Regions from separate parts of the Streptomyces sp. WAC05292 genome, predicted to be linked through region 2. Evidence: riboswitches for the same ligand, from Rfam matches in the RefSeq annotation. Region 2 holds a riboswitch; each other region holds the start of a gene.

Region 1 (11,175 bases), on a different contig from region 2:
GGCGAGCTGGAGTCGACCAAGTCCGTCAGCGACCTGTACTCCCCCGTCACGGGCGAGGTCGTCGAGGCCAACCAGGACGTCGTGGACGACCCGGCGCTCGTGAACAGCGCTCCCTTCGAGGGCGGGTGGCTCTTCAAGGTGCGCGTGTCGGAGGAGCCGGAGGACCTGCTCTCCGCCGCCGAGTACGAGCAGCTCACCCTTTCCGGCAACTGAACCAGGGACCGAAGATGTCCGTTCTGAACACCCCTCTCCACGAGCTCGACCCCGACGTCGCCGCAGCCGTCGACGCCGAGCTCGCGCGCCAGCAGTCGACCCTGGAGATGATCGCGTCGGAGAACTTCGCTCCGGTCGCCGTCATGGAGGCCCAGGGCTCGGTCCTGACCAACAAGTACGCCGAGGGCTACCCGGGCCGCCGCTACTACGGCGGCTGCGAGCACGTCGACGTCGTCGAGCAGATCGCCATCGACCGGATCAAGGCGCTCTTCGGCGCCGAGGCCGCGAACGTCCAGCCGCACTCCGGTGCGCAGGCGAACGCCGCCGCGATGTTCGCGCTGCTGAAGCCGGGCGACACGATCATGGGCCTGAACCTGGCCCACGGCGGTCACCTGACCCACGGCATGAAGATCAACTTCTCCGGCAAGCTCTACAACGTGGTCCCGTACCACGTCGGCGAGGACGGCCAGGTCGACATGGCCGAGGTCGAGCGCCTCGCCAAGGAGTCCAAGCCGCAGCTGATCGTCGCCGGCTGGTCCGCATACCCGCGGCAGCTGGACTTCGCCGCCTTCCGCCGCATCGCGGACGAGGTCGGCGCGTACCTGATGGTCGACATGGCGCACTTCGCCGGCCTGGTCGCCGCGGGCCTGCACCCGAACCCGGTGCCGCACGCCCACGTCGTCACCACCACCACGCACAAGACCCTCGGCGGTCCGCGCGGCGGTGTCATCCTGTCGACGCAGGAGCTGGCCAAGAAGATCAACTCCGCGGTCTTCCCCGGCCAGCAGGGCGGCCCGCTGGAGCACGTGATCGCCGCCAAGGCGGTCTCCTTCAAGGTGGCGGCCTCGCCCGAGTTCAAGGAGCGCCAGGAGCGCACCCTGGCCGGCGCGAAGATCATCGCCGAGCGCCTGGTGCAGGACGACGTGAAGGCCGTCGGCGTGGACGTCCTCTCCGGCGGTACCGACGTGCACCTGGTCCTGGTGGACCTGCGCAACTCGGAGCTGGACGGCCAGCAGGCCGAGGACCGCCTCCACGAGATCGGCATCACCGTCAACCGCAACGCCATCCCGAACGACCCGCGGCCCCCGATGGTCACCTCGGGCCTGCGGATCGGCACGCCGGCGCTGGCCACCCGCGGTTTCGGCGCCGAGGACTTCACCGAGGTCGCCGACATCATCGCCGAGGCCCTGAAGCCGTCCTACGACGGCGAGGCCCTCAAGGCGCGCGTCTCGGCGCTCGCCGCGAAGCACCCGCTGTACCCGTCGCTGTAAGGCCGCGGCTCGAAAGGCCCGGCCTTGTGTCCCACAGGGCCGGGCCTTTCCCATGGCCGGGGCCGGCGGCGCGGCGCGCCACCGGCCCGCAAGCCGCCGTACAGGCCGGCGTCACCGGCCGCCTCACGAACTGACGTACGCTGATTAACCGGGCAAGGGCGCCCACGAGGCGATCTTTGCCCGCATTCCCTGCAAAGTCCGCCCCCTCCGCCGGCCGCCTCGCCCCCGCTGCGAGAGCGACTCGGCGGTTCGCTCCCCGCCACCGCGGGGGTGACCCTGGAGTCCGCCACCGTGGCCATTTCCGTCTTCGATCTCTTCTCGATCGGCATCGGTCCGTCCAGCTCGCACACCGTGGGCCCGATGCGCGCCGCCCGCATGTTCGTCAACCGGCTGAAGAAGGACGGCCTGCTCGCCCAGACCGCCTCCGTCCGCGCGGAGCTGTACGGCTCGCTCGGCGCGACCGGCCACGGCCACGGCACGCCCAAGGCGGTGCTGCTGGGCCTGGAGGGCCACTCCCCGCGGACCGTGGACGTCGAGACCGCCGACGACGAGGTGGAGCGCATCCGCAGCACGGGCCGGCTGCGCCTGCTGGGGACGGAGATAGGGAGCGCCCACGAGATCGCCTTCGACGAGCCGAACCAGCTCGTCCTGCACCGCCGCCGGTCCCTGCCGTACCACGCGAACGGCATGACCCTCTTCGCGTACGACGCCGCCGGCACGCCGCTGCTGGAGAAGACGTACTACTCGGTCGGCGGCGGCTTCGTGGTCGACGAGGACGCGGTCGGCGAGGACCGGATCAAGCTCGACGACACCGTGCTGAAGTACCCCTTCCGCTCGGGCGACGAGATGCTGCGCCTCGCGAAGGAGACCGGCCTGTCGATCTCCTCGCTGATGCTGGAGAACGAGAAGGCCTGGCGCACGGAGGAGGAGATCCGCGAGGGCCTCCTGGAGATCTGGCGGGTCATGCAGGCCTGCGTGGCGCGCGGCATGTCCCGCGAGGGCATCCTCCCCGGCGGTCTGCGCGTCAAGCGCCGAGCCGCGGCCACGGCGCGGCAGCTGCGCACCGAGGGCGACCCGATGATGCACCGCAGCGAGTGGACGACGATCTACGCGATGGCGGTCAACGAGGAGAACGCGGCGGGCGGCCGCGTCGTGACGGCCCCCACGAACGGCGCGGCGGGCGTCCTGCCGGCCGTCCTGCACTACTACGTGAACTTCGTGCCCGGCGCGGACGAGGACGGCGTCGTCCGCTTCCTGCTCGCCGCGGGCGCGATCGGCATGCTGTTCAAGGAGAACGCCTCGATCTCGGGCGCCGAGGTCGGCTGCCAGGGCGAGGTGGGTTCGGCCTGCTCGATGGCGGCCGGCGCGCTCGCGGAGGTCCTGGGCGGCACTCCGGAGCAGGTGGAGAACGCGGCCGAGATCGGCATGGAGCACAACCTGGGCCTGACCTGCGACCCGGTCGGCGGCCTGGTGCAGATCCCGTGCATCGAGCGCAACGGCATGGCGGCCGTGAAGGCCGTCACGGCGGCGAAGATGGCGATGCGCGGCGACGGCTCCCACAAGGTCTCCCTCGACAAGGTCATCAAGACCATGAAGGAGACCGGCGCCGACATGAAGATCAAGTACAAGGAGACGGCGCGCGGCGGCCTCGCCGTCAACGTCATCGAGTGCTGACGCCGGCCGGCTGAGCCGGGCGGGCGCGGACAGAAGGGGCGGATCTCGAAAGATTCACCCCTTCTGTCCGATTTTTTTATGTTTTGCTGCAACCGTGTGTGCGCACGGCGTGTCTTCAGGAGCGACAACCTGCCCCCGTCTCTCGAAGAACAGGGGGGACGCCATGAAACACCTCCGCCGCCGGCGGGCCGCGGCCCTGGCCACCGGAGTCCTGCTCACCGCCGCGATCGCCCTCGCCGCACCGGCCTCCACGGCCGCGGCCCCCGCCGGCCGGGCCCCGGCCACCCCGCTCGTGGTGGGCGCCCGCTGGGCCGGGCACTGCACGTACGACCGGATCGTCGTCGACCTGAAGGGCCGCGTGCCCGACGCGGACGTCACCCGCGTCCCCGCGCTCTTCCAGGACGGCTCCGGAGCGCCCGTCCCGCTCGCAGGGAAGCACTTCCTGCAGATCCGGCTGCACCCCGCCGCGGCGCACCTGCGCTCCGGCGAAGGAACCTACCGCGGACCCAGGCTCGTCAGGACGGACCTGCCCGCGCTCAAGGGGCTCGCCATGACCGGCGACTTCGAGGGGTACGTCACCTTCGGCGCCGCCTTCGACAGCAGGCCCTCCTACAGGACGTTCACGCTCCGCTCGCCCGACCGGTTCGTGATCGACATCGCGCACCGGAACGTGTGCTGCGACTGAACCGGCGCCGGCCGGGACGCCGCCGGCGGTGTTCCGGTCCGGGAAGCCGAAGCGGCGGCCGGCGTCCCCCGGCGAGCGCCGGCCGCCGCGGGCCGGGATGCCGCCGGAGCGCTTGAGCGGCGCCGCGAGGTGCTCGGGCGCACGCCGGTGGAAGCACAGGGGCGGAATCGCGCCGGGTCGCGCGCCGGGATCCCGCCCGGCAGCCCGCGCGGCCGCCGGCGCGGCGGAAACCCGCGGCGAAACGACGGCTCCGCCTCCTCGCGGAGAGCGCGTCCGCCGCCGGACGGCCCGGAAGCGGAATCCGCCGCGGGCGTGCGCTCGAACACACCGGCTTGTTCCGGGTCCGTGCGGGCCATTAGGGTCAGCGGGCCTTGGTGTTCGGGAAACCGGTGGAAGACCGGTGCGGCCCTCGCCACTGTGAACGGGAAGTCCGGCTCCACTCCTGCGGGAAGCCACTGGGCGGCGCGGGGTGATCCGCACCGCCCGGGAAGGCGGAGCCAGGGCGGCAGCACCCGTGAGCCAGGAGACCGGCCGGGGCGCGTTGTCCATCCACGAGGTGCTGGAGAGGTCTCCCCACACATGCATATAGCCGAGGGGTTTCTGCCCCCGTTGCACGCGGCCGCCTGGGGCGCCGCGTCCGCTCCCTTCGTCGTCCACGGCGTCCGCGCACTCACCCGCGAGGTGAAGGAGAACCCCGAGAGCACCCTGCTCCTCGGCGCCTCCGGAGCCTTCACCTTCGTCCTTTCCGCCCTGAAGATCCCCTCCGTCACGGGCAGTTGCTCGCACCCGACGGGGACCGGGCTCGGGGCGATCCTGTTCCGGCCGCCGATCATGGCGGTGCTCGGCACGATCACCCTGCTCTTCCAGGCGCTGCTGCTCGCGCACGGCGGCCTGACCACCCTCGGCGCCAACGTCTTCTCCATGGCGATCGCCGGCCCGTGGGCGGGCTTCGGGGTCTACCTGCTGCTGCGGCGCTTCGGCGCCCCGCTGATGGTGTCCGTCTTCTTCGGCGCCTTCTTTGCCGACCTGGTCACCTACTGCGTCACCTCCGTGCAGCTGGCGCTCGCCTTCCCCGACCCGGGCAGCGGCGTCGCCGGCGCCCTCGCGAAGTTCGGCGGCATCTTCGCCGTCACCCAGATCCCGCTGGCGGTCAGCGAGGGCCTCCTGACGGTCCTGGTCATGCGGCTGCTGATGCAGTCCAGCAAGTCCGACCTGGTCCGGCTGGGCGTCGCCAAGCTCACCGGCCGCACCGACCGGAAGGCGGCGGCGTGATGGGCATGAGCCGGAACGCGAAGATCAACACCCTGCTGCTGCTCGTGGTCGCCGCCCTCGCGGTGCTCCCCCTCGCCCTGGGCCTCGGCGAGGGCAAGGAGGAGCCCTTCACCGGCGCCGACGCCCAGGCCGAAGCGGCGATCACCGAGCTGAGGCCCGACTACGAGCCGTGGTTCACCCCGCTGTACGAGCCGCCGTCCGGCGAGATCGAGTCGGCCCTGTTCGCCCTCCAAGCGGCCCTCGGCGCGGGCGTCCTCGCCTACTACTTCGGGGTGCGCAGGGGCCGCCGCCAGGGAGCCGCCGCGGCGGCCGCCGGACCGGGCACCCTGGGCGACGCCCGCGCGGAGGACTAGCCGGTGCTGCCGATCGACGTGGCTGCGCACGGCAGCCGCTGGCGCGGCCGGCACCCCCTGGAGAAGGCCCTGCTGGGACTCGGGCTGACGGTCACCGCCGTGTGCCTGCCGCCCTGGCCCGGCGGGCCCCTGGTCGCCGCGGCGACCCTCGCCGTCCTGCTCGGGCCGGCGGGGGTCGCCGGGCGGCAGCTGTGGCGGGCCTTCCGGATACCGCTGGGGTTCTGCTTCACCGGTGCGCTGCCGCTGCTCGTCGCGGTCGGCGGCGCGGCCGGGCCGGTGTCGCTCGCCCCGGACGGGCCGCGGCACGCGGGCGAACTGCTGCTGCGCACGTCCGCAGCGTCCCTGGGCGTCCTGCTGTTCGCGTTCACCACCCCCGTCTCGGACGTGCTGCCCCGGCTGGTCCGGGCCGGGGTGCCGGCGCCCGTCGTGGACGTGGCGCTCGTGATGTACCGCATCGGGTTCCTGCTGCTGGACTCGCTGGCGCAGGTCAGGCGGGCCCAGGCGGCCCGGCTGGGGCACGCGGACCGGGCCGCGGTGTGGCGGTCGCTGGCCGGGCTCGCCGCGACCTCCTTCGTCCGGGCCTTCGACCGGGCGGCGCGGCTCCAGTCCGGCCTCGCCGGGCGCGGGTACGACGGGGCGCTGCGCGTGCTCGTTCCCGAGGCCGCCCTGTCCCGGCGCTTCCTCGCGGCGTCGGCGGCCCTCATCGCGGGCCTCGTCGCGCTGACCTACACCCTGGAGGGGCTGTGCTCGTGAACCCGTTGGTGGAACTGGCCGGAGCGGGCTACGCCTACGAGGACGGCCCGGCGGTGCTGGACGGCGTGGACTTCTCCATCGCCGAAGGCCGGGCGCTGGTCCTCCTGGGCCGCAACGGCAGCGGCAAGACCACGCTGATGCGGCTGCTCAGCGGCGGGCTGCGGCCGGTCTCCGGGGAACTCCTGCTGGACGGGACGCCGGTGGCGTACGACCGGTCGGGCCTGACCCGGCTGCGCAAGGCGGTCCAGCTGGTCGTCCAGGACCCGGACGACCAGCTGTTCGCGGCCTCCGTGGAACAGGACGTCTCCTTCGGCCCGATGAACCTGGGCCTGCCGGCCGCCGAGGTGCGGGCCCGGGTCGGCGAGGCGCTGTCCGCCCTCGGGATCACCGCGCTGCGGGACCGGCCGACGCACCTGCTGTCGTACGGGCAGCGCAAGAGGGCGGCGATCGCCGGGGCGGTCGCGATGGCCCCCCGGGTGCTGATCCTGGACGAGCCGACGGCCGGCCTGGACCCGGAGGGGCAGGAGCGGCTGCTGGACGCCCTGGCGGGCCTGCGCGCCGCGGGGACGACGGTGGTGATGGCCACGCACGACGTCGACCTCGCGGTGCGCTGGGCGGACGATGCGGCGGTGCTCACCCCGCAGGGGATCCGCTTCGGCCCGGCGGCGGGGCTCCTCTCGGACCCGGAGCTGCTGGCGGGGGCGGGGCTGCGGCAGGCCTGGTCGCCGGCGGTGGCGGTGTTCCTGCGCTCCCGCGGTCTGCTGGCGGCGGGCGCCGCGGGCCCGAAGTCGCCGGAGGCGCTGGTCTCCTGGCACTGACCCCCGCCGCCGGAGGGTGCCGGGCGGCCGCTCCCCGCTGCCCGCCGTCCGGCCTCCCTAGGATGGCGGCATGTCCCTGCCGCACGCCATCCTCACCGCCCTGCTGGAGAAGCCCTCGTCGGGGCTGGAGCTGACCCGCCGGTTCGACCGGTCGATCGGGTACTTCTGGTCGGCGACGCACCAGCAGATCTACCGGGAGCTCGGCCGGCTGGAGGAGGCCGGGCTCATCCGGGCGCTGCCCGGCGACGGGCCGGTGCGGGGGCAGCGGAAGGCGTACGAGGTCCTGCCCGCCGGCAGCGAGGAGCTGGCGCGCTGGGTGGGCGGCAGCCAGGACCCGAAGGCCATCCGGGACCCGCTGCTGCTGCGCGTCCGCGCCGCGGCCGTGGTGGGGACGGGCGGCCTCCTGGCCGAGCTGCGGCGGCACCTGGAGCTGCACCGCCGGCAGCTGGCGCTCTACGAGGCCATCGAGGAGCGGGACTTCCCGCCCGGCCGGGACTCCGACGAGGACCGGCTGCGCCGGCTCGTGCTGCACGGCGGCATCGGGCTGGAGACGTTCTGGCTGCGCTGGCTGGAGGAGGCCCTGGAGGAGGTCGGCGGCATGGCGGACCGCCCGGACGCCGGGCCGGATCCCGCGGGCGGGGCGGGCGCGTCCTGACGGGCGCGCATGCGGCCGTGCCCCCGCCTGCCCGGCTCGGGCGGGCGGGGGCACGGCGCACGGCTCACTTGTTCAGGGACGCCCAGAACTCGTCGAAGCTCATCAGGCCGTCGGCGTCGGTGTCCCGGGCGGCGATCACGGCGTCCGCGACCGGGCCCGTCACGAACGGGTCGCCCATCTGGGCCATGGCCTGACGGAACTCGTCGGCCGTCACGAAGCCGTCGCCGTCCGCGTCGAACCTGCCGAACGTCGCCCGCGCGCTCTCGATGTCCGCCACTTGGGATCCACCCCTTCTCGGTGCTGATTGACCGGCTCAGGGTAGCGCCAGCCCGGGCGGCTGCGGACTCCGGGTCCCGTTCGCCCGGCAGAAAGAAATTCAATTACCGCCCCGTAACCCGGAATGCGCGGTTCCGGCCAGAAGAGCGGACTCGGGCTTGTCACGTTCCGGGGTCACCGCATAACGTACCGGCATTGCCGCCACACCAGGAGCGCAGGGCTCCCAGGGACATGCGGCAAACAAAGGTGATCACAGGTGGCGATCACAGCCGAATCATCCTTCGAAGTCCTCCCCTTCACCCGCGCCTGCCGGCACATCTGGGAGGACGGCGACCATGTGCTCATCGGGGTCAGCCCCGGAAACGGCTACTTCAGCTCCGAGCGCATCGGAAGCCTGGCCCGCTGGGCCTCGTCCCGTTTCGCCCAGGTCGACTTCGTCTATGCGGACCTGCATGTGGACCGCATGTTCGCGGCGTTCGGATACAGCCGCGAACACGCCGTCAGGCGGGCTTCGAAGGAGATCAAAGCCGTCCGCCGACGGATTCTGAAAGGCGTGGCGGAATCCGGTCCGGAGCATCCCGGGATACGGGTGGGCGCACTGTCCGACTTCCAATCGAACCCCGTTTACCAACTCCTGCACCGGCGCGTCCTGCATTTCCTGGAGACCGATGGCGAATTCCGCAAGGGTTGTCAGGAGATGGCCGCGCACTTCGTCGGCCCCAAGCTGCCGGCAGGCGAATCCATGACGGACGCCCAGTTGCAGGCCTGTTTCGACTACCTCGCAGCCGAACTGCCGTTCTTCCTGGACACCCCGAGCATTCTGGACGTGCCCTCGTCGGTGGCGGCGTACCACGTGAGGATGCCGCTGACCGACCTCCTCTTCGCCCGCGGCGGGGGTCTGCGCGCGACCCACAACCAGGGCTGCGCCGTCGTCCGGCCGGAGGCAGCGCACCGCGCGGCGACCGAAGGGAGCGCCGATGAGCGCCGAGCAGCCTGACACGGTCCGGCGGCAGGCCGCCCCCCTCCTCGACTTCCCGCTGTCGCGCCGCGGCGACGTCCTCCCCGAGGAGTGCGCCCGGCTGCGCAAGGAGGCCCCCGTCGCCAGGGTCCGCACCCTGACGGGCGACGAGGCCTGGCTGGTGAGCAGCTACGCGCTGGCCAGGCAGGTGCTGGAGGACGACCGGTTCAGCCTGAGGGACACGGCGAACGAGGGCGTCCCGCGGCAGTACGCGCTGACGATCCCGCCCGAGGTCGTCGACACCATGGGCGGCATCAACAGTGCGGGCCTGCGGACCGCGGTGATGAAGTCGCTGAACCCGCGCCAGGCGGGCCTGCAGGAGGCGCTGCGGGCCACGGCCCACGCCCTCCTCGACACGATGGCCGCCGAGGGGGCGCCCGCCGACCTGCGGGCCGCCTTCGCCGACCCCTTCTCGGCGGCCATGCACTGCCGGGTCCTGGGCGTGCCGTCCGGCGACTGGAGGCGCCTGATGTCCGGGCTGGACGTCGCTTTCATGACCGCGCGCGAGCCGTTCGCCGGCTCCGCCCTCAACTGGTACAAGGACGTCGGCTACTTCGCCGACCGGCTGCGGGAGCAGGCGGCGCTACCCGCCGAGGAGCGTACGGGGCTCCTCGGCCGGTTCGCGGAGCTGAGGGAGGCAGATCCGGAGTCGGCGCACCTCACCGACGAGATGTTCGCGACCGTGGCCGTGTCCCTCTTCGGCGCCGGCGCGGTGTCCACGTCCGCGTTCCTCGTCCTCGCCGTGCTGGCGCTGCTCGGGCGGCCTGACCTCATCGGGTGGCTGCGCGGACACCCCGAGCGCATGGGGGCGGCCGTCGACGAGCTGCTGCGCTGGAACCTCTCCGTCGGCGACGGCCTGCCGCGCATCGCGCGCGCCGACGTCCGGGTCGGCGACGTCCTCGTCAGGGAGGGCGAGCTCGTCCTCGTCCTCCTCGAAGGGGCCAACTTCGACCCGGAGGCCTTCGACCGGCCGGGGGAGCTCGACCTGGAGCGCGAGAGCCGCAACGCCCACCTCGCGTTCGGCGCGGGCCGGCACTTCTGCCCGGCCTCCGCGCTGGGCCGGGTGCACGCGATGATCGCCCTGGAGGTGCTGGTGGAGCGGATGCCCGGGCTGCGGCTCGCCGTGCCCGCGGAGAACCTGGTGTGGCGCACCGGTTTCATCAAGCGCCTGCCGGAGCGGCTGCCGGTCGCCTGGTGATCCCCGGGGAGGCGCCCCGGGCCGGGGCGCCTCCCGATGCCCGGCTAGCGGAAGATGCCGGTGTGGCCGAGGGAGTAGCGGCCCGGCTGGGGGTAGACGGCCAGGCCGTGCGGGCCTCCGCCGACGGGGACCCGGGCGAGCTGCTTGCCCGTCACCGTGTCGATCGCATAGACCTCGTTGTCGTAGCGGCCGGACAGCCACAGCACCTTGCCGTCGGCGCTGACGCCGCCCATGTCGGGGCTGCCGCCGTCCGGCAGCTCCCACTTCTTCGTGAGCTTGTTCTGCTTGAAGTCGAAGACGGACACGGAGCCCTCGCCGCGGTTGGAGACGTACATCTCCCGGGAGTCGCGGCTGACGTACAGCCCGTGGCAGCCCTTCCCGGTGGGCAGCAGCTTCGGCGTCTCGAACCGGTCCCCGCTGAGCACCCACATGCCGTGCGCCATCATGTCGGCGACGTAGAAGGTCTTGCCGTCCGGGGAGACCTTCACGTCCTGCGGCATCGCCCCCTCGAAGGGCAGCTTCTGCTGGGCGACGACCTCCATCTTCTCCGTGTCCACCTTCAGCAGCTCCCCGGAGAACTCGCAGGAGACGATGAAGTAGCGGCCGTCCGCCGAGAAGTCGGCGTGGTTGACGCCGAAGCAGGTCACGGGGACCGTCTTGACGCGGTCCATGGTGTGCGGGTTGCGGAAGACGAGCTCCTTGTCCATGGAGGCCATGACGACCGCGTACTTGCCGTTCGGCGTGAAGTACAGGTTGTACGGGTCGTGCACCTCGACCGGCTTGCCGGCCTCGCCGGTGGCCGGGTTGATCGGGGTGAGGGTGTGCCCGCGGTTGTTGTTGACCCAGAGGGTCTTCAGGTCCCAGGAGGGGACGACGTGCTGCGGCTGGACGCCCACCGGGATGGTGTCGATGACCTTGTAGGTCACCGGGTCGATGACCGAGACGGTGTTGGAGTTGGTGTTGGGGACGTAGACGCGCGACGGGAAGTC
Region 2 (4,921 bases):
CCCGGCCCTCCCCGCCTTCCCGGCGCCCGACCGAACCCCCGCGGGGACATCCCGCCCACGAGGAAGGAAGACCGTCACGCCATGGCCGACACGGGTGGATTCCAGGACGACGACTTCTGGAGCGAGTTCTACGAGTTCCTGTTCCCTCCGGAGCGCTTCTCCCAGGCCGAGGAGCTGCTGACGACCTCTCCCCTGCTCTCCCTGCCACCGGGCGGCCGGGTCCTCGACCTGTGCTGCGGGCCGGGGGTGTTCACCGTCCCGCTGGCCCGCCTCGGCCACCGCACGACCGGTGTGGACCGCAGTCCGGCCATGCTGGAACGGGCCCGGAAGCTGACCGCGGAGGCGGGCGTGCAAGCGGAGTACGTACGGGCCGACGTGCGGGAGTACACGGACCCGGGCGCCTTCGACACGGTCCTCAACATGTTCACGTCCTTCGGCTACTTCGAGGACCCGGCGGACAACGCGCGGGCGCTGCGCACCATGCACGACTGCCTGCGGCCGGGCGGCAGCCTGCTGCTGGACGTGGCCGGGAAGGAGATCCTGGCCCGCCGGGTGGTGCCGCCCAAGGTGGTCCGGCGCGGCGGCGACCTGCTGGTGCAGACCGACAGCGTGCTGGACGACTGGGCGCGGCTGCGCAGCGACTGGGTGCTGGTGCGGGGCGAGCGGGTGACCCGGGCAAGCCTGGTGTGGTTCGTGTACAGCGCGGTGGAGCTGCGTGCGATGGCCGAGGCGGCGGGGTTCGAACGGGTCGAGGTGTTCGGGGGATTCGACGGCCGTCCGTACGACGAGGCCGCGGACCGGCTCGTCGTACGGGCGCACCGGCCGCACTGACCGGGCGCGGGCGGCCGGGCCCCTGCGGGCGCAGCGGACACGGGAGACGGTCAAGAGGGGCGCACGCCCAAGGCGCGAGCCCCGGTTCGCGCGCCCTTTCACGCCCGAGTGACCGGAATGTAATATTGCCAGGTCATCGCCGCGACGGGAGACAGGAAGCCGGTGCGAGTCCGGCACGGTCCCGCCACTGTGACCGGGGAGCGGACCCCTCACGAGCCACTGCGCGCACGCGTGGGAAGGCGGGGGGAACGCCGATCCGGGAGTCAGGAAACTGGCCTGTCGCGGGCCCGTTCCGAGGAGCGCGGACTCCCCAGGAGGCTCTACGTGTACGTCGGCATGCCCGGCTCCCTGCAGTTCCCCCCGTCCCCCCGCCCGTCGCACCGCCGCGCCCTGCGCGCGGCCGCGGCCGCCGCCCTGGTCTCGGTGCTGGCCGCCGGCTGCGGCGGCGGCACCGATCCGGCCGGGGAGGACGGCAAGCCCGCGGCCGCGCCGGCGGCGGGCTTCCCGCTCACCGTCGACAACTGCGGCACCCGCACCACCTACGACAGGCCGCCCGCCCGGGCGGTCACCATCCACCAGCACCCGGCCGAGCTGATGCTGGCGCTCGGCCTGAAGGACCGCATGGTGGGCACCGCCTTCCCCGACTCGCCGGTCCTCCCGCAGTACGAGCAGGACTTCAAGGCCGTCAGGCAGTTGGCGCAGAAGGAGCCCTCCTTCGAGGCCGTCGTCAACGCCGAGCCCGACTTCGTGTACGGCGGCTACGGCAGCGCGTTCGCCGAGAAGGAGGGCCGCTCCCGCAAGGCGTTCGAGGACGCCGGCATCGACACCTACCTCAACCGCGAGTACTGCGGGAAGAAGCAGGTGTCCATGGAGGACGCCTACGAGGAGATCCGCACCATCGGCGGCATCTTCGGCGTCAAGGACCGGGCCGACGCCCTCGTCGCGGACCTGCGGGCCCGCATCGAGAAGACCGGCAAGGCCGTGGAAGGCGCCCCCGCCGTGCCCGTGTTCGTGTACGACAGCGGCGACAAGGCGGCGTTCACCGCCGGCGGCAAGGGCCTCGGCACCGAGATCATCAAACTGGCCGGCGGGCGCAACGTCTTCGACGACCTCGACGAGGTCTTCGGCGACGTCTCCTGGGAGCAGGTCGTCGAGCGCAGGCCCGAGGTCATCGCCATCTACGACTACGCCGACGCCGGCAGCGTGCAGCAGAAGAAGGACTTCCTGCTCTCCCAGCCGGCCCTCGCAGACGTGCCCGCGATCCGGAACAAGCGCTTCGTGGTGGTGCCGCTGACCGCCACCCTCGTCGGCGTGCGCCCGCCGCACGCGGTCGAGGACCTGGCCCGCGGCCTGCACCCCGAGCGCTTCCGGTGACGGCCGCCGCCGCGGCCCGGCCGCGGGAGGGGTCCCCGCCCGGCCGCGCGGGGGAAGGCGGCGCACCCGCCGGGCGCCCCGGGCGGGCCCGGTTCCCGCTCGTCCTCTCGGGCCTGGCCGCGCTGCTGCTGCTGTCCCTGACCGCGGGGCTCGCCATCGGCTCGGTGCACGTGCCGCCCGGCGAGGTCTGGGGCATCGTCGGCCACGCCCTCGGCGTGGACCGTTCCGAGCCGACGTGGTCGCGGGCCCGCGAGCACATCGTCCTGGACGTGCGCGCGCCGCGCGTCCTGCTCGGCGCCGTCACCGGGGCCGGGCTCGCGGTGGTGGGCGCCGCGCTGCAGGCCCTCGTACGGAACCCGCTCGCCGAGCCGTACCTGCTGGGCGTGTCATCCGGGGCGTCCCTCGGCGCCGTCGCCGTGATCGTCTTCGGCTTCACGCTGTTCGGGGCGGTGTCGCTGTCGGCGGCCGCCTTCGCCGGCGCCCTCGTGACGCTGCTGCTCGTCTACACCACGGCGCGCTCCGGCGGCCGGATCACGCCGCTGCGGCTGGTGCTCTCTGGCGTGGCGTTCGCCTCGGTGCTCACCGCGCTGCTGGACCTGCTGCTGCTGACCGCCGACCGCGGCAACGAGGCCCGCACGGTCCTCGCCTGGACGCTCGGCGGGCTCGGCGGCGTGCAGTGGGGCACCCTGTGGCTGCCCGCCGCCGCCCTGCTGCTCGGCACCGCCGTGCTCCTCGTCCAGGCCAGGCCGCTGAACCTGCTGCTGGCCGGCGAGGAGTCGGCGACCACGATGGGGCTGGACGTGGCCCGCTTCCGGGCCCGCATGTTCGTCCTGCTCTCGCTGGTCACCGGGGTGCTGGTGGCGGCCGCCGGTCCGATCGGGTTCGTCGGGCTGATCCTGCCGCACACGGTGCGGCTGTTCGTCGGCAGCGACCACCGCAGGGTCCTGCCGACGGCGGCGCTGGCCGGGGCTGTGTTCCTGGTGTCGGCGGACATCGCCGCCCGCACCGTCGCCGCACCGATGGAGATCCCCGTCGGCGTGCTGACGGCGCTGTGCGGGGGCCCGTTCTTCCTGTGGCTGATGCGGCGGGACGCCCGCCGCCGGAGCGCCCGGGGGGCGGCGTGAGGGGGACCGACCTGGCCGTCGAGCGGCTCACCCTCACCGCCGGCGCCCACCGGCTGGTGCGGGAGGTGTCCCTGGCGGCCCGGCCCGGAGAGGTCGTCGGGCTGGTCGGGCCGAACGGCAGCGGCAAGTCCAGCCTGCTGCGGGCCGTCTACCGGGTGCTGCGCCCGCGGTCCGGGCAGGTCCTGGTGGACGGGGCCGACGCCTGGGCGCTGCCGCTGCGGGAACTGGCCCGCACCACCGCCGCGGTCGTCCAGGAGCCGGGCGGCGACTTCGACATGACGGTGCGGGAGGTGGTCGCCATGGGCCGCACCCCGCACAAGCGGCTGCTGGACGCGGACACCGCCGAGGACGCCCGCCTGATCGCCCGGTCGCTGGAGGCGGTGGACGCCGCCGGGCTGGCGGAGCGGCCGTTCGAGCAGTTGTCGGGGGGCGAGCGGCAGCGGGTGCTCATCGCCCGGGCGCTGACCCAGCAGCCGTCCCTGCTGGTCCTGGACGAGCCGACCAACCACCTGGACGTCCGGCACCAGTTGGAGGTGCTCGGGCTGCTGCGGCGGCTGCCGGCGACCGTGCTGGTGGCCCTCCACGACCTGAACCTCGCCGCGTACTACTGCGACCGGCTGTACGTCCTGTGCGGCGGCGAGGTGACCGCCTCGGGCGCGCCCGCGGAGGTGCTCACCACGGAGCTTCTGGCCGAGGTGTACGGAGTGGCGGGCGAGGTCGCCGTACATCCGCGGACGGGGGCGCCGCAGGTCACCTTCCTGCCGGCTCAGTCCGGTTCGTGAACGTGCGGCGCCGTCGGCGCGGGCTGCGGCCCGGCCGGCGGCGGGGGCGGGCGGGTCCGCCCGCCGTCGTGGCCCGTGGCCGCGGCGGCGAGGATCCCGGCCGCCGCCGCGGCGGCCACGGCCAGGCCGCCGGCCCGCACCGCCCACCGCGCCGCGGGGCCCTGCCCGGGGCGCCCGGGGCCGGGCGGCGCGAGGCGCTCGCCGCGCCGCGCGGGCCGCAGCAGCCGGACCAGCAGCAGTACGGCGACGGGCAGTTGCAGCAGCCAGAGCCCCGTACGCGGCCACTCCCCGTACCAGACGTTCGTCCCGTACAGCAGGGTGTGCCAGACGCCCAGCGCGTACACGGCGACGGTGAGGCGGTGCAGGCGCCGCCAGGCGGTCGGGCCGAAGCGGTGCCGCACGTAGAAGAGCAGGCCCAGCGGGACGGCGAGGTAGAGCGCGCCCTGCCCGATCGGGATGGCGGTGCGGCCGGTCCCCGAGTCGTACCAGCCGGGGACGAAGGTGTCGGCGAAGGCCGACCACAGGCGGGCCGCCCAGCCGAGCCGGGCCTCGTAGCGGACGAGTTCGGCGGCGAAGAGCAGCGCGTGCGCCGCCATCAGCGCCATGGTGGTGAGGCTGGCCGTCCGGTGCCACCGCTCCAGCGCCCGGCGGGACACGGGCAGCCGGCCCGGTCCGGGTCCGGACAGCAGTAGCCCGAGCATGACCGTGCCCCAGGACCACAGGAGCGCGGACCAGCCGAAGGCCTGGCTGAGCAGGTACATCCAGAAGGTGCCGGGATCGGCCATGAAGGGCATGACGGCGGTGGTGGCG
Region 3 (5,660 bases), on a different contig from region 2:
CGCCTCCGGCGACGGCCTGGACCGGTTCCGCGGCCAGCCGCTCACCTGGGCCGCCTGCCCGGGGCTCGATCCCGCACCGGAGGGGCTGGAGTGCACGGCGGTCACCGTGCCGCTGGACTACGCCCGCCCGCACGGCCGCACGATCCGGTTGGCCGTGTCGCGTATCCGGGCCGCCGGCCCCGGGAAGCGCCGCGGCATCCTGCAGACCAACCCGGGCGGGCCGGGCACCCGGGGCCTCGCCGTGCCGGCCGACGTGCGGGCGTGGATGGAGCCCGGGACCGCGGCCGCGTACGACGTCATCGGAATGGACACCCGCGGCCTCGGCGCGAGCACCCCGCTGGACTGCGGTCTGGAGCGGGGGACGTGGCTGCGGTCCGCGGGCGCGGACCGGGCGGGCTTCGAGGAGAGCCTGCGGATGGCGAAGGCCGACGCGGACGCCTGCTGGAGGGAGCACCCGGACGTGCTGCCGCACCTGACGACCCGCAACACCGCCCGGGACATGGACCTCGTCCGCAGCGTGCTGGGCGAGCGGAAGACTTCGTTCTTCGGCCAGTCGTACGGCGCCGTCCTCGGCGCGGTGTACGCGCAGATGTTCCCGGGACGCGTCGACCGGCTGGTGCTGGACAGCGCGCCCGACCCCGCCGCGTACTGGATGCGGACGCAGCAGTCCATGGGCCCGGCCGGCGAGCGGGCCCTCGACGAATTCGCCGCATGGGCGGCGCGGAACCCCGGACACGGCCTCGGCTCCACCGCGGCGGACGTCCGGGCCGCCGTCGAGGGCCTCGTGCGGAAGGCGGCGGAGCGGCCGATACCCGTCGCCGGGTTCCACGTGGACGACCACGTGCTGCCGCTCGTCCTCCACGCGTACGGCATGGACGAGGCCGACAACGCGTTGTACGCCGCCGCGGTGCGGCAGCTCCTCGACGCCGCCGACGGGCGGCCGGTCGAGGCGTCCGAGGACCTGCGCGCCGTGCTGACGGCCCTGCTGCACCCGGGTGCGACGGGGGCCGACGTCGACCTCTCCGCCGCCATGGCGACCGTCTGCGGGGACGTCACGACCCCGCGCGACCCCGACTGGTACCGGCGCGCCGTCGAACGGTCGCGCACCGCGCAGCCGGTGTTCGGGCCGCTCGTGAACGGCCCGGTGCCGTGCGCGTTCTGGCGGGAGCGGCCCCGCGAGGGGTTCCCGGAGATCGGCAACGACGTGCCCGCCCTCCAACTGCAGGCAGCCGGGGACACCCGTGCCACGTACGAGGGCGGGCTGGGCATGCACCGCAGGATGCGCGGCTCGCGCCTGGTGACCGTCCCCGTCCGTACGCACGGCGTCCTCGGCTCGCCGCACGGCCCGTGCGCCCGGCAGGCGGCGAACGACTACCTGCGGGACGGCACGCTGCCCGCCCGCGACACGGTCTGCGCGCCCTGACCGGCGCGCCGGCCGGCCCGGCCGCTCCCCGGCGGATCAGCGCGCGGGGAGCGCGCCGCGGGCCGCCGGGGGCCGGGCGGGCGGCAGGGCGGGCCGCAGCCCGTAGAGCCGCTCGCGCAGGGCGAAGAGGTCCCGGATCTTGCCGACCTGGGCCAGGCGGGCGAGGAGGGTGTCGATGCGGCGGTCGTCGCCGCGGTGCGCCGCCTGGAGGATCTCCTCGATGAGGCGGGCCGCTTGCAGGGCACGGTGCTCGCTGTCCACGGCAGGCCCCTACCCACGGAAAGACCCGCCTAGTGCTGTGACCAGGAAGGTCTGCCGGCCGACCCGTGCCCGCGGCCGGCGGGCCGTCAGTGGCGGATGATGTTCTCCGCCTGCAGGCCCCGGTCCGACTGGGTGATGTCGAAGCTGACCTGCTCGCCCTCGAGGAGCTCGCGGTAGCCGCTTCCGGAGATCCCCGAGTAGTGGGCGAAGACGTCCGGTCCTCCGCCGTCCTGGGCGATGAACCCGAATCCCTTCTCCGCGCTGAACCACTTGACCGTGCCCTTGGCCATCTTGCCTCCTGCTGCGAACTGCGGGCGGCCGCCCGGCTCCGGGCGGCGACACCCAGACCTACCGCGCACGGCGCCCGCGGCGCGGCTGCCACACCGACAGGTCACACGCTCCGGGCGTCTTTTCGCGCGGAGCGCGCGCCGTCCGAGGGGCCGGGGGCCAGGGGGCGAATCGCGCGCCGCCGGACGGGCATTTCGCGCAGCGGCTTGCCGCGATCAGGGGGCCGCTGGTAGCGGTGGCCGGCCAGGGTCCGCCCGACGGCGCCGGGGGCCGCCGGCACGCCCGCCTCCTTCGCGGACCGGCAGGCCCGCGTCGGGGGCTGAGGCCGTCCTGCCTCGCGCCGCGGGGACGTTCCGGACAACCTCCCCCCGTCGGGGACGGTTTCCGTACCTCGCGGTGCCCCGTTCGGCGGGGCCGCGCGGACGCCCTCCCGGCGGGCCGGGGGGTGCTGGTCGGGCGCGTCGGGCGGGGCCCCGGCGCGGCGCCGGCCCCGCTGCCCGGGCGGCCGGGCGCGCGCCGCGGGAACGGCGTACATCACGCCAGCCTGCGTCGGGCGCCCTGTCGCCGCCAGCGCGCGGCTGCCTACGCTGGGCGGGCAGTCGGTTCGCGTCACCGCTGCGGTGGCGCGTCGCAAGAGGGAACCCGGTGGGATTCCGGGACTGACCCGCAGCGGTGTGTGGGAACGAAAGTCGTCATCGGCACTGGGCTCCTTCGGGGGCCCGGGAAGCGGCGGCCGGTAGGAGAGGGCCTGCGGGCCCGCGCCCACGAGTCCGAAGACCTGCCACTGCGCGCGTGCGGCACACGCACGCGCTGTTCACGGTGACCTCGAGGACCGGGTCGGCGGGACGGACGGGCGGCTGCGCACACGGTGCGGCACGGCCCTCCTCTTCGCGCCCGCCTCCCCCGGGGCCGGGCGACGAGGAGGGAGCCGTTCTTGACCAGGGCCGACGGAACCTTCGCCGGCGCGTGCCACGGGACGCTCGGCGAGCTCTGGCAGGGGCCGCTGCGCCCCTGCGCCGACCCGGACATCGCCCTCGTGTCGTTCCCCGTGCGCCGGTACTCCCGCGTGTGCTTCACCCCCGGGGCGGAGCCCGCGCCGGGGCCGCCGCAGCTCGGCCCGAAGGCGGCCCGCGCGGCCCTCCTGTTCGCCGAGCGGTACGGGCTGCGCCTGCCGGCGGGCCGCTGGACCGCGCACTCCGACCTGCCCGAGGGCGTGGGGATGGCGAGTTCGACCGCGGACATCGTGGCCGTGCTGCGCTGCCTGTGCCGGGTGTTCTCGATGCCCTTCGACCCGCGGACGGCCGCCGGCGTCCTGTCGGCGATCGAACGGTCGGACAGCGTCTTCCTCGACGAGTTCGCGCTGTACCTGAGCGCACGCCACCGGCTGGTGCGCAGGCTGGGCACCGGCATCGGCTTCCACACCGCCTACGCCGTGGAGCCGGGCACCGTGGACACCTCGGCGGTCACCGCGCTGCTGCTGCGGCAGTACCGGCGGCGCGGGCAGGAGTACGAGCGGTCCCTGGACGAGCTGCTCAAGGGCTTCGCCGCCGGGGACCCGGCCGCCGTGGCCCGGGCGTCGACCACCAGTGCCGTCCTGTCGCAGGAGGCCCTGCCGAAACGCTCCTTCGACGCCGTCCTCGCCCACCGGGAGGAGTTCGGCGCGGACGGCGTCTTCGTCGCCCACACCGGATCGCTGATCGGCTACCTGTTCACCCGCCGGATCGGCTTCCCCGCCCGGGAGGAACTCTCCGCCTTCTTCCGCTCCCTCGGACACCAGTGCGCCTTCGCCCAAGGAGGATACGGGTGATTCACCCCCACATCGCGGACGCTCTCAAAGCCCCCGCCCTCGTCGCCCTCACGGAGGGCGCCGTCCTCATCCGCTTCGAGTCCATGAAGGTCTATTCGGCGCTCGCCGCCGTCGCCCGCCTGCTGGAGGAGGGCAGGGTGCGCCCGGGGCAGACCCTCGTCGACAGCTCCAGCGGCATCTACGCCCACGCCCTGGCCCTGGCCTGCCACCGCCACGGCATGCGCTGCCACATCGTCGCCTCCACGACCGTGGACGCCACCACCCGGGCCCAGTTGGAGATCCTGGGGGCCACGGTCGAGCAGGTGGCGCCCTCGCGGGACCTCAGGCTGGACCAGGAGCTGCGCGTGCGCCGGGTCCGGGAGATCCTCGCCGAGCGTCCGGACGTCCACTGGATGCGCCAGTACCACGACGACGTCCACTACCTGGGCTACGGGGAGGTCGCCGACCTCGTCGCGGACGCGCTCCCGGCCGGCCGGCGGCTGTCCGTCGTCGGCGGGGTCGGGTCCGGCGCCTCGACGGGCGGGCTGGTGGAGCACCTGCGGCGGCGCGACCCGGCCGTGCGGCTGGTGGGCGTCCAGCCGTTCGGCAGCGTGACCTTCGGCAGCCAGGACCACCACGACCCGGAGGCCATCATCGCGGGGATCGGCTCGTCGATCGACTTCGCCAACGTCCGCCACCGCCTGTACGACACCGTGCACTGGATGGACTTCACGCACGCGATGGCCGGGACGGTGGCGCTGATGCGCGAACACGCCGTCTTCGCGGGCCTGTCCACCGGCGCCGCCTACCTGGCCGCCGTCCACGAGGCGCGCCGGCACCCGGACGACCTCCACCTCGTGATCGGGGCCGACACCGGGCACCGGTACGTGGACCGCGTCCACGCCCGGCACGCCGAGGCGCTCGACCCCGCCTGCCTCAAGCCGTTCGAGGTGGGAGCCCCGGAGGAGATGGCCATGCCCTGGTCGACGATGGCGTGGGACCGCCAGGGGCGCCCCGGCGCGCGGACGGGGCGTGCCGCATGACAGTGGCCTGCCTGGAATCGCTCACCTTCGGCCTCGGGCACCTGGTGCGGGCCGCGGAGTCGCTCGGCGAGCGGCTGGTGCTGCTCACCCGGGACGCCGGCCACTACGCCCACGAACTGGGCCGGTTGGAGCCCGGCGCGCTGGACGTCGTCGCCGTGGACACGTTCGACACCGCCGCCGTGGCCGCGGAGCTCCACCGGATGCCGGGGCTGCGCGGGCTGATCAGCTCGACGGACACGTGGACCCTGGCCGGCGCCGAGCTGACGGCCCGCTTCGGCCTGCCGGGTGCGCCGCCCGAGGTGCTGCGGCTGACCCGCGACAAGGCCCGCGTACGCACCCTGCTGCACCGGGCGGGGCTCTCGCGGGCGCCCGCCGCCGAGGCCCCCGACGCGGAAGGGCTGCGCGCGGCCGTACGGAAGGAGACCGGCCTCCCCGCGGTCCTCAAGGACACGGCGGGCACCGGCAGCCAGAACGTCTGGCTGGTCCGCGACGAGACGGGACTGGACGCGGCGCTCCGCGAGGCGGCGGGCCGCCGGTTGACCGGGCGGCTGTTCGCCGAGCCGTTCTTCCCCGGGCCGGTCTACAGCGCGGAGACCCTCACCTGGGCGGGACGCACCAGGCTGTTGGGCGTCTCCAGTCGGCTGATGTCCCCCGAACCGCACTTCCGGGAGGAGGTGACCGCCTTCCCCGTCGCCTTCCCGGCCGTGCAGAGCCGGGAGTTGGAGCGCTTCCTCGGGAAGGTGCTGTCGGCCCTCGGCTACACCGACCGGTTCGCGCACGTGGAGTTCGCGCTGACGGCCGAGGGGCCGGAGGTGGTGGAGGTCAACCCGCGGATCGGCGGGGCGCTCGTCGGCGAGGC

The links. Region 2 has a riboswitch for cobalamin ahead of EF903_RS28255 (ABC transporter substrate-binding protein). Riboswitches for the same ligand answer to the same signal wherever they lie in the genome.
Region 1: another riboswitch for cobalamin. It lies ahead of EF903_RS10940 (energy-coupling factor ABC transporter permease); the one in region 2 lies ahead of EF903_RS28255 (ABC transporter substrate-binding protein).
Region 3: another riboswitch for cobalamin. It lies ahead of EF903_RS27000 (hypothetical protein); the one in region 2 lies ahead of EF903_RS28255 (ABC transporter substrate-binding protein).

The regions. Positions count from the first base shown of each region.
Region 1 is NZ_RPSE01000068.1:11,016-22,190, forward strand. It holds gene gcvH (glycine cleavage system protein GcvH) at 1-213, shown strand, start outside; gene glyA (serine hydroxymethyltransferase) at 228-1,484, shown strand; gene EF903_RS10930 (L-serine ammonia-lyase) at 1,776-3,158, shown strand; gene EF903_RS10935 (hypothetical protein) at 3,322-3,843, shown strand; cobalamin riboswitch at 4,199-4,394, shown strand; gene EF903_RS10940 (energy-coupling factor ABC transporter permease) at 4,423-5,115, shown strand; gene EF903_RS10945 (energy-coupling factor ABC transporter substrate-binding protein) at 5,115-5,468, shown strand; gene cbiQ (cobalt ECF transporter T component CbiQ) at 5,472-6,221, shown strand; gene EF903_RS10955 (energy-coupling factor ABC transporter ATP-binding protein) at 6,218-7,039, shown strand; gene EF903_RS10960 (PadR family transcriptional regulator) at 7,110-7,694, shown strand; gene EF903_RS10965 (EF-hand domain-containing protein) at 7,759-7,971, opposite strand; gene EF903_RS10970 (tRNA-dependent cyclodipeptide synthase) at 8,227-8,967, shown strand; gene EF903_RS10975 (cytochrome P450) at 8,948-10,186, shown strand; partial or broken gene EF903_RS10980 (YncE family protein) at 10,231-11,175, opposite strand, start outside.
Region 2 is NZ_RPSE01000419.1:384-5,304, reverse strand. It holds gene EF903_RS28260 (class I SAM-dependent methyltransferase) at 82-831, shown strand; cobalamin riboswitch at 945-1,126, shown strand; gene EF903_RS28255 (ABC transporter substrate-binding protein) at 1,168-2,205, shown strand; gene EF903_RS28250 (iron ABC transporter permease) at 2,202-3,329, shown strand; partial or broken gene EF903_RS28245 (ABC transporter ATP-binding protein) at 3,425-4,111, shown strand; gene EF903_RS28240 (ferric reductase-like transmembrane domain-containing protein) at 4,096-4,921, opposite strand, start outside.
Region 3 is NZ_RPSE01000373.1:403-6,062, reverse strand. It holds gene EF903_RS27015 (alpha/beta fold hydrolase) at 1-1,423, shown strand, start outside; gene EF903_RS27010 (hypothetical protein) at 1,460-1,684, opposite strand; gene EF903_RS27005 (cold-shock protein) at 1,771-1,974, opposite strand; cobalamin riboswitch at 2,574-2,773, shown strand; gene EF903_RS27000 (hypothetical protein) at 2,907-3,779, shown strand; gene EF903_RS26995 (cysteine synthase family protein) at 3,776-4,801, shown strand; partial or broken gene EF903_RS26990 (ATP-grasp domain-containing protein) at 4,798-5,660, shown strand, end outside.